Regions from separate parts of the Paracidovorax sp. MALMAid1276 genome, predicted to be linked through region 3. Evidence: predicted binding sites of a transcription regulator. Region 3 holds the regulator's gene; each other region holds the start of a gene.

Region 1 (3,271 bases), on a different contig from region 3:
GGGCGGCAAATGCGGCGCAGAGCGCGAGGGCGGTGGCGGCAAGCTTGATCAGTTTCATGGGAAGGGTCCTGTGGGGGGTATTTCAGGTACAAAAAATCCGGCAGGCGGGTAAGCAGGCCGGAGGCTTGGGGATAGGAGGGCGGTGTCATCGCCAATGGCGAGGCCTGCCGTCATCAAATGGACATGATTATAAAGTTGTGAACTTTTTCCTTGACACTGCGGACACCCCCCAAAAAGCGCTTGTGGGCCAATTCACAACAGGTTTTAGGCAGGTTCCCCGAACTTGAGGCAGCCCGGGGCGGCGCGTTCAGCGGGCTCAGCGCAGGAAGGCGTCGTAGCCCGTCTTCAGGATCAGCGTGCCCACCACCAGGATGAAGATGCCGCGCACGAACCCGGTGCCGTGCTTGAGTGCCATGTGCGTGCCCAGCAGGCTGCCCACCACGTTGGCCACGGCCAGCGTCACCGCAAAGTGCCACCACACGTGGCCCTTGGCCGCAAACAGCACGATGGCGGCAATGTTGGTGGCGCAGTTCAGCAGCTTGGCCGACGCCGAGGCGTTCAGGAAGTCGTAGCCCAGCAGCCGCACGAACAGGAAGACGAAGAAGCTGCCCGTGCCCGGCCCGAAGAAGCCGTCATAAAAACCGATCAGCACCCCGATCAGGCAGGCGGCCACCACCTCGGCCTGCCCCGCAAAGCGCGGGGCGTGGTGCCGCCCTAGTTCCTTCTTGGCCAGGGTGTAGACGAGCACGCCCAGCAGCACCAGCGGCAGCAGCTTGCGCAGAAAGTCGGCCGACAGCACCGTGACCGCCCAGGCCCCGGCAAACGAGCCTGCAAACCCCGCCGTGGCCGCGGGCAGCATGGCCCGCCAGCGGATCTGCACCCGGCGGCTGTATTGCCAGGTGGCCATGGCCGTGCCCCACACCGATGCCGCCTTGTTGGTGCCCAGCAGCGTGGCGGGCGCCGCACCCGGAAACGCCGCAAACAGCGCCGGCACCATCACCAGCCCGCCGCCGCCCACGATCGCATCCACAAACCCTGCCAGCAGCGAGGCGAAGGTGATAAAAATCCATTCCATCCGCTGGATTGTCGCACCCGCAGTGCTATCAATTTTTCAGATTGGGATGGACCATGCGCTGGCGCGCGGGCAAGAAAAAAGCGCTGGGATCGCCAGCGCCTGAAAAAAGGATGCACCTCGTTGGGTGCTTGAACAATGTGGTTGTAGGTAGAAAGGATGTCTCCTCGGCCCCTCGCTTGGCACACCGAAGCGCGCTTTCGAGTGCCATAAATGTAACGGCTGCACCCCGCTGGTGCATTGGGGGTTTCCCGCCCCCCACCCAGGGCTGCGGCCGACGCGCCGTGCCCGATGTTGGCGCGCCGATGGGGCCCCAAACGCCATCCCACGCTGGCATGGCTCGTGCAACGCGCCTGTAACAAATTGCGAAAGGGAGCGTCCATGGGGGCAGTCAACCGGCGGTGTGTTGCAGGGATTTTGGGTGGCTTGGGGCTGGTGCCCTGGACTGGCGCGCTGGCCCAGGCGGGCGCCGCGCCGCTGAACCGGCCGGGCCTGGTGCCGCTGGAGGCGATCAGCGCCGCCGACACCGGCTGGATGATGACCTCCACCGCCCTGGTGCTGCTGATGACGCTGCCCGGCATCGCCCTGTTCTATGCGGGCATGGTGCGCAAGAAGAATGTGCTGAACACCATGGCCAGCGTGGTGGCCGTCGCGGCGCTGGTCAGCCTGCTGTGGTTTGCGGCGGGCTACTCGCTGGCCTTCACGCCCGGCAGCGCCTGGCTGGGAGGCACCGAGCGCATGGGCTTCGCGGGGCTGGACTTCCAGCTGGGGGCCGCCAAGCTGGCCGTGAGCCATGTGGCGCCGCACATCCCCGAATCGGTCTACGCGATGTTCCAGCTCACGTTTGCCATCATCACCGCCGCGCTGCTGGTGGGCGCGGTGGTGGAGCGCATGCGCTTTGGGGCCCTGCTGGTCTTCGTCAGCCTCTGGACGCTGGTGGTCTACGCCCCGGTGGCGCACTGGGTGTGGGAGCCGGGCGGCTGGCTGGCGCAGATGGGGGCGCTCGATTTTGCGGGCGGCTCGGTGGTGCACGTGAACGCCGGCGTGGCCGGACTGGTGTGCGCCTGGTTCCTGGGGCGCCGCACCGGCTATGGGCGCGAGGCGTTCGAGCCCTACAGCCTGGCACTCACGATGGCGGGCGCGGGCCTGCTGTGGGTGGGCTGGTTTGGCTTCAACGCAGGCTCGGCCGTGGCGGCCGACGGCCGCGCCGGGCTGGCCATGGCCGTGACGCACCTGGCCGCAGCCGCAGGCGCGGTGGCCTGGATGCTGGGCGAATGGGTGGTGCGCGGGCGGCCGTCGCTGCTGGGGCTGTGCTCGGGCCTGGTCGCAGGGCTGGTGGCCATCACGCCGGCCGCCGGGTTCGTCACGCTGCGCTCGGCCGTCATCATTGGCGGGGTGGCGGGCCTCGCGTGCTACTGGGGTGCCACGGGCCTCAAGCGCCTGCTGCGCGCCGACGATTCGCTCGATGTGTTTGGCGTGCACGGCATTGGCGGCATCGTGGGCTCGCTGCTCACCGGGGTGCTGGCCAGCAAGACGGTGGGCGGCGCCGAAGGCAGCCTGATCACGCAGGCCATCGGGGTGGCGGCGGTCATGGCCTACAGCCTGGTGGCGACTGGCGTGCTGCTCTGGATCACCGACTTCGCCATGGGCCTGCGCGTGGACGAGCAAAGCGAGCAGACCGGGCTCGACATCGCGCAGCACCGCGAGCGGCTGGGCGGGTAGATGCAGCCCCGTCCGTCGCAGGGCATGCGTCGTCCCCACGGGTGGCGCAGCTCACATCATCCGCCCAGCACGCATTGGATGACCGACCGCATGCCATAAGGAGCCGCCCATGCCCGATTCCGACACCCTCGCCATCGCCGCCCATCTGCACGTGCTGCTGCGGCGCAAGACGGGGCGCGTGACCGATACCGAGTGGATGGCCGCGAACGCCGAATACGCGCGAGAGATCGTGCGGTTTGCGCGCCAGCGCGCGCTGGAAGACCAGCTGCCCGAGCTGGCCGAGTGGGCCGACCGGCTGGACCAGGTGCTGCACGCCGCGCCTGCCGCCGCTGCCCGCCGCCCGCTGCTGGACGTGGCCGCCCACGCCGCGCGCCCGCGGGTGGCGCCTGTGCCGCAGGCCCCCGCGGCACCGCAGGAGCTGCCGCGCTACGTGGGCGGCATCCGCTGAGGCCGGGCCCTGCCGCCGACGCGCGCGGG
Region 2 (3,271 bases), on a different contig from region 3:
CGACGACGACACGATCTGGATCCACGACTATCACCTGATTCCGCTGGCGGCCGAGCTGCGCGCCATGGGCTGCAAGCAGCGCATGGGCTTCTTTCTGCACATCCCCATGCCGCCGCCGCTCATCATGGCGGCCATCCCGCAGCATGAGTGGCTCATGCGCTCGTTGTTCGCCTATGACCTGGTGGGCCTGCAAAGCGAGGCCGATGTGTCGCACTTCAAGCGCTATGTGCGCAACGAGGGCAGCGCTGAAGAAGTGGACGACACCCGCGTTCGTGCCTTTGGCGCCACGGTGGCGGTGCAGGCGTTTCCCATCGGCATCGACGTGGAAGAGTTCACCCGGCTCACCCAGGCCAGCGAAGCCGTGGAAACCTACGAGAGCATGCGCGCGGAATACTCGCGCCGCCGGCTGCTCATGGGCATCGACCGGCTCGATTACTCCAAGGGCATTCCGCAGCGCGTGCGGGCCTTCCGCGAATTGCTCGACCGCTATCCCGAGAACCGCGGCAGCTCCACCCTCATCATGATCGCCTCGCCCACGCGCGATGACGTGAATGCCTATGCCGATCTGCGGCAGGAGCTGGAAGGGCTGTGCGGGTCCGTCAATGGCGACTATGGCGAGCTGGACTGGATGCCGGTGCGCTATATCCACCGCATGGTGGCGCGCAAGCGCGTGCCCGGGCTGTGCCGGGCGGCCTCGGTGGGCCTGGTGACGCCGCTGCGCGACGGCATGAACCTGGTGGCCAAGGAATATGTGGTGGCGCAAGACCCGGACGACCCGGGCGTGCTGGTGCTGTCGCGCTTTGCCGGTGCGGCCGAGCAGCTCAAGGAAGCGCTTCTGGTGAACCCCTATGACACCCAGGGCATGGCAGACAGCATCCAGCAGGCCTTGCAGATGCCGCTGGCCGAACGCCAGGCGCGGCACCAGAAACTGATGGAGCGCATCCGCGAGCACGACGTGCACTGGTGGCGCCAGAGCTTTCTCAGCGCACTGCAATCTGCGGGCGCTTGAGCAGCGGGGGCAGCGTCTTCGCGCTGCGGCGCTGCAGCCTTTGTGACCAGACTCCGGTAGCCGGTAACCGGTAACCGGTAACCGGTAACCTAAAGCCACTTGGCCAGCAGGCTGACCACAAAGCTCAACAGCAGCGTGGACGCCAGGGGCACGTCCCAGTCGCGCCCCAGCCACCGGAACCGCAGATCGCCCGGCAGGCGCCCGAACCCCATGCGACGCAGCAGGGGCGACAGCCAGCTGATCAGCATCAGGGCCAGAAAGATGACGAGAAACCAGCGGAGCATGGTGGCGCAAGTGTAGGTGCACAGGATCTCGCGGCACGCGAGAATGTGGCACGGCACTTGCAGCCCATCGCTCATTTCCGCACCCGACTTCTGAACACCCTCTTCCACCCATGGCAGGCAGCGATCACGTCATCCTGGGCGGCCAGCGCTGGCAGTTCGGCGGCCTGCGCGACATGCTGGCCAAGGCCACGCCCCTGCGCTCGGGCGATGTGCTGGCCGGCGTGGCCGCCACCACGGCCGTGGAGCGCATGGCCGCTCGCCTGTGCCTGGCCGACGTGCCCTTGCGCCGCTTCCTGAGCGAGGCGCTCGTTCCCTACGAGACCGATGAGGTCACCCGACTCGTCGTCGACACGCACGACACCGCGGCGTTTGCGCCCATCGCCCACCTCACCGTGGGCGACTTCCGCAACTGGCTGCTGGCGCACGAGACCGACAGCGCCGCGCTCGCCGCCGTGGCGCCCGGCATCACCCCCGAGATGGCCGCCGCCGTGAGCAAGCTCATGCGCAACCAGGATTTGATCGCGGTGGCGCGCAAGTGCCGCGTGGTCACGCGCTTTCGCAACACCATCGGCCTGCCCGGCCGCCTGGCCGTGCGGCTGCAGCCCAACCACCCCACGGACGACCTGCGCGGCATCGCGGCGTCGATGATCGACGGGCTGCTGTACGGCGCGGGCGACGCGGTGATCGGCGTGAACCCGGCCACCGACAGCGTCGCCGCACTCACGGGACTGGTGCAGATGCTGGACGAGGTGATCGCCTCGCTGCAGATCCCCACGCAAGGCTGCGTGCTGACGCATGTGACGAACACGCTGCGCATGGTCGAGCACGGCGCGCCGGTGGACCTGGTGTTCCAGTCCATCGCGGGCACCGAGGCGGCCAACCGAGGCTTTGGCATCACGCTGGCGCTGCTGCAGGAGGCGCGCGCAGCGGCCCTGTCGCTGCGCCGGGGCGCAGATTTTGGGGAGGATGGCATCGGCGACAACGTGATGTATTTCGAGACCGGCCAGGGCAGCGCCCTCTCGGCCAACGCGCACCACGGCGTGGACCAGCAGACCTGCGAGGCGCGGGCCTACGGCGTGGCCCGAGCGTTTGCGCCGCTGCTGACCAACACGGTGGTCGGCTTTATCGGGCCGGAATACCTGTACGACGGCAAGCAGATCATCCGCGCGGGGCTGGAAGACCATTTCTGCGGCAAGCTGCTGGGCGTGCCGCTGGGCTGCGACGTGTGCTACACCAACCATGCCGAGGCCGACTCGGACGACATGGACACGCTGATGACCCTGCTGGGCACGGCGGGCCTGACGTTCATCATGGGCGTGCCGGGGGCGGACGACATCATGCTCAACTACCAGAGCACCTCGTTCCACGATGCACTCTATCTGCGCGACCTGCTGGGGCTGCGCTGTGCGCCCGAGTTCGCAGCCTGGCTGGAGCGCATGCACATCACGGACGAGAACGGGCGGCTGCTGCAGGCGACCGAGCACCACCCGGCGCTGGCGCAGATGCGACGGCTGAAGGTGTCGCCCTGAACAGCCGCCCGAGCGCACCACACCACCCCGAGGCTGCCGATGAATCCCGCACCCGCCCCTGCCATTCCACCCGACCCCTGGAGCGACCTGCGCGCCCACACGCAGGCCCGCCTGGCCCTGGGCCGTACGGGCGCCGCCCTGCCCACGGCCGAGCTGCTGCGCTTTGGGCTGGCCCATGCGCAGGCGCGCGACGCCGTGCACATCCCGCTGGACGCCGAAGGCCTGGCCGCGCAGTTGCAGGCCCAGGGGTGCAGCACGCTGCAGGTGCACAGCGCCGCGCACGACCGCCCGACCTATCTGCTGCGCCCGGACCTGGGCCGGCGGCTGTGCGACGCCGATGCGCACGCGCTGGGCGCGGGCGCTGCCGAGCCCCGCGCCCCCATCGACCTGCTGCTGGTGGTGGCCGACGGCCTGTCGTCGCTGGCCGTGGCGCGGCATGCGCCGCCGCT
Region 3 (3,271 bases):
GGGAACCGGGCTCTCCCGCACGGGCGGCCAGCAGTTCGCGCACGGACTGCGGAATCGGGGCCACCTTGCGGCTGGCCTGGTCGATGAAGACGATGCCGATCTTGCCGCGCGCCACCTCGCGGCCCGAGGCTTTCTCGGTCATGCAGAACACCAGATCGAAGCCGTAGCGGTTGAAGTCTGCCGGTGCCATCTCCACCCGCATGGTTTCGCCGTGGAAGCCTTCGGACTTGTACTGCGCCACGATGTCGCCCACCACGATGGACAGGCCGCACACGTCGGCCTCGGGGTAGCCCAGCGACTGAAAGAAGCGCACACGCGCCTCGGACACCAGCGTGAGCAGCTGCGCGTTGTCCAGGTGCCCGCCCTGGTTCACATGGCTGATGTAGATCTGCAACTCGGTGGCAAAGCCGAAGTGCGGGGGAAGGTCGAAGACGATGCGGGCCATGGTGGGGCTGCGGTAGGTGGGTACGAAAAGAAAAAAACAACGTCAACGCAAGGGGCCGCAGCGGCGCAGGCGCACGCCCAGCGCTCGCCCCAAGCGCGCAGGTATCTACAGCGCCTTGCGCAGATTGGCAGGCGCGATCTTGAGCGCCTCGCGGTACTTGGCCACGGTGCGCCGCGCGCATTCGATGCCCTGCTCCTTGAGCATCTCGGCGATCTGGCTGTCGGACAGGGGTTTGGCCGTGTTTTCGGCCGAAACGAACTGCTTGATGAGCGCGCGCACGGCGGTGCTGGATGCGTTGCCACCGGTTTCAGTGCCCAGGCCCGAGCCAAAGAAGTATTTCAGCTCGTAGGTGCCGATGGGCGTGGCCATGTACTTGGCGGTGGTCACGCGGCTGATGGTGGATTCGTGCAGGCCCAACTCATCGGCGATGTCGCGCAGCACCAGCGGGCGCATGGCCAGCTCGCCGTGGGTGAAGAAGTTCTTCTGCCGCTCGACGATGGCGCGCGAGACGCGCAGGATGGTGTCAAAGCGCTGCTGGATGTTCTTGATGAACCAGCGCGCCTCCTGCAGGCGCTGCTGCATGCCCTGGTGGCCCTCGCCGCCCTTGTGGCCGCGCAGCGCACCCGCATAGATGTCGTGCACGCGCAGGCGGGGCATCACGTCGGGGTTGAGCTGAACGATGAAGTTGTGCTGGCCGTCCCGCCCGTTGGCCCGACCGGCTTTGCGCACGATGACGTCGGGCACGATGATGTTGCGCTCCACGTCCACAAACTTGCGGCCGGGGCGCGGCTCCAGCCGGGCGATGAGCGCCATGGCGGCGCGGGTGCGCTCCTCGCCGTCGCCGCACAGCTGGGTCAGGCGGCGGATGTCGCGGCGGGCCAGCATCTCGAGCGGCTGCTGGCAGATGGTGAGCGCCGTCTTCACGGTGTCGGGGTCTGCCTCTTCATCAGCATCGAGCGCCTTGAGCTGCAAGGTGAGGCATTCGGCCAGGTTGCGTGCGCCCACGCCCGTGGGCTCCAGGCTTTGCAGCAGGCGCAGGGCCACGGTGAATCGGTGCACCAGCTCCTCGATCTGCTCCAGGTCTTCGGCGCCGGCGAGCGCGGCGGCCAGCTCTTCGAGTGGCTCTTCCAGATAGCCGTCGTCGTTCAGCGACTCGATGAGAAAGCGCAGTGCGGCACAGTCCACCTCGGACAGGCGCAGCGACAGGGCCTGGCGGTGCAAGAAGGCCGTGAGCGATTCGTGCGAGCGGGCCAATTCGGTGGCGTCGGCCTCGTCGCCCTCGCCGTCGTTGCGGTTGCGGGCGGGCGCATCTCCGCCCCACTCCGCATCATTGGGCGCCATCTCCACCGTGCCGTCGCCGCTCCAGTCGGGCTCGTCCGCAGCGCCAGCGCTTGGCGATTCAGCATCATTTTGGCCTTCAGCGCTTGCTGCACTTGCGCCTGCAGCTCCTGAAAACATAGCATCATCCGCGCCATAGTCATCGGCCTGGGCGGGTGTGTTTTCTGCGTCCAGCCCAAACTCCTCACGCGGCGCCTCGTCGGCCGTGCGCTCCAGAAAAGGGTTGTCGTCGAGCATCTGCTCGACTTCCTGCGAGAGTTCGAGCGTGGACAGCTGCAGCAAGCGGATGGACTGCTGCAGCTGGGGGGTCAGCGCGAGATGCTGCGAGACGCGCAGCGATAAACCAGGCTTCATCACATCTTGAAGTGTTCGCCCAGGTACACGCGGCGCACTTCGGCGTTGTCGACGATCTCGGACGGTGTGCCCTGGGCCAGCACGCGCCCGTCGCTGATGATGAACGCGTGGTCGCAGATGCCCAGCGTCTCGCGCACGTTGTGGTCGGTGATGAGCACGCCGATGCCGCGCGCCTTGAGGAAGCCGATGATGCGCTGGATCTCGATCACGGCAATGGGGTCGATGCCGGCAAAGGGCTCGTCCAGCAGAATGAAGCGCGGCTGCGTGGCAAGCGCCCGGGCGATCTCCACCCGGCGGCGCTCGCCCCCCGACAGGGCCATGGCGGGCGAGGCGCGCAGGTGGTCCACCCGCAGCTCCTGCAGCAGGGCCGTGAGGCGCTCTTCAATGGCGTCCCGGCTGAGCGGCTTGCCGTCGTCGCCGCGCTGCAGCTCCAGCACCGCACGCACGTTTTCCTCCACCGACAGCTTGCGGAAGATGGAGGCTTCCTGCGGCAGGTACGACAGCCCCAGGCGCGAGCGCCGGTGAATGGGCATGTGGGCGACGGACTGGCCGTCGATGCGGATGTCGCCCGCATCGCTGCGCACCAGCCCCACGATCATGTAGAACGAGGTGGTCTTGCCCGCGCCGTTGGGGCCGAGCAGCCCCACGACCTCGCCCTTTTGCACCACCAGCGACACGTCCTTGACGACCTTGCGGCTGCCGTAGGACTTGGCCAGGTGCTGCACTTCGAGCCGGCTGCCCTGCGGAAGATCGCCCGCATGCGCAGCCCCCCCCGGCAGGTGTTCTCCCGCCGGGCCGCCAGGGCCGGGGTGCAAGGGCTGCGCGCTCACCGGGAGCCGCCGCCAAGGCTGTTGCTGGGGCGCAGCGCCGGGGCCGATGCAGCCGGCGCTGCCGGCGCGGCGGCCGCGTTGGGCGGCGGGTCCTTGGGAGACAGCACGGCGCGCACGCGGCCACCGGGCGCGGGTGTGGCAGCGCCTGCCGCGCTGGTGGAGGACGCTCGCTGGCCATCCACGGTGAAGACGTCGGTGGTGTTGTTGTAGACGATCACCGCGCCGGTGATCTCGTCGGAGAGCACCGAGCCCCGGTAGCGGCGCAGCTCTGCGCGGGTGATGAAGCGCACGTTGTCGGCCTTGC

The links. The regulator sigma-54, encoded in region 3, starts transcription at its own class of promoters, with help from an activator protein. The targets are predictions, from matches to a motif close to TGGCANGNAANCTGCTTT.
Region 1: a site for sigma-54 is predicted at 1,404-1,421, ahead of ACOQFS_RS03390 (ammonium transporter). Genes of this name have one in related genera too.
Region 2: a site for sigma-54 is predicted at 1,340-1,357, ahead of ACOQFS_RS06400 (ethanolamine ammonia-lyase subunit EutB). Genes of this name have one in related genera too.

Annotation. Positions count from the first base shown of each region.
Region 1 covers NZ_JBMIRS010000056.1:3,404-6,674, reverse strand. Annotated here, with positions in the region: gene ACOQFS_RS03400 (ABC transporter substrate-binding protein) at 1-58, opposite strand, end outside; gene ACOQFS_RS03395 (sulfite exporter TauE/SafE family protein) at 317-1,075, opposite strand; gene ACOQFS_RS03390 (ammonium transporter) at 1,454-2,794, shown strand; gene ACOQFS_RS03385 (hypothetical protein) at 2,904-3,242, shown strand.
Region 2 covers NZ_JBMIRS010000094.1:86,217-89,487, forward strand. Annotated here, with positions in the region: gene otsA (alpha,alpha-trehalose-phosphate synthase (UDP-forming)) at 1-1,009, shown strand, start outside; gene ACOQFS_RS06395 (DUF2905 domain-containing protein) at 1,099-1,293, opposite strand; gene ACOQFS_RS06400 (ethanolamine ammonia-lyase subunit EutB) at 1,404-2,822, shown strand; gene eutC (ethanolamine ammonia-lyase subunit EutC) at 2,862-3,271, shown strand, end outside.
Region 3 covers NZ_JBMIRS010000210.1:17,271-20,541, forward strand. Annotated here, with positions in the region: gene ACOQFS_RS16935 (acyl-CoA thioesterase) at 1-445, opposite strand, end outside; gene ACOQFS_RS16940 (RNA polymerase factor sigma-54) at 551-2,137, opposite strand; gene lptB (LPS export ABC transporter ATP-binding protein) at 2,137-2,916, opposite strand; gene lptA (lipopolysaccharide transport periplasmic protein LptA) at 2,964-3,271, opposite strand, start outside.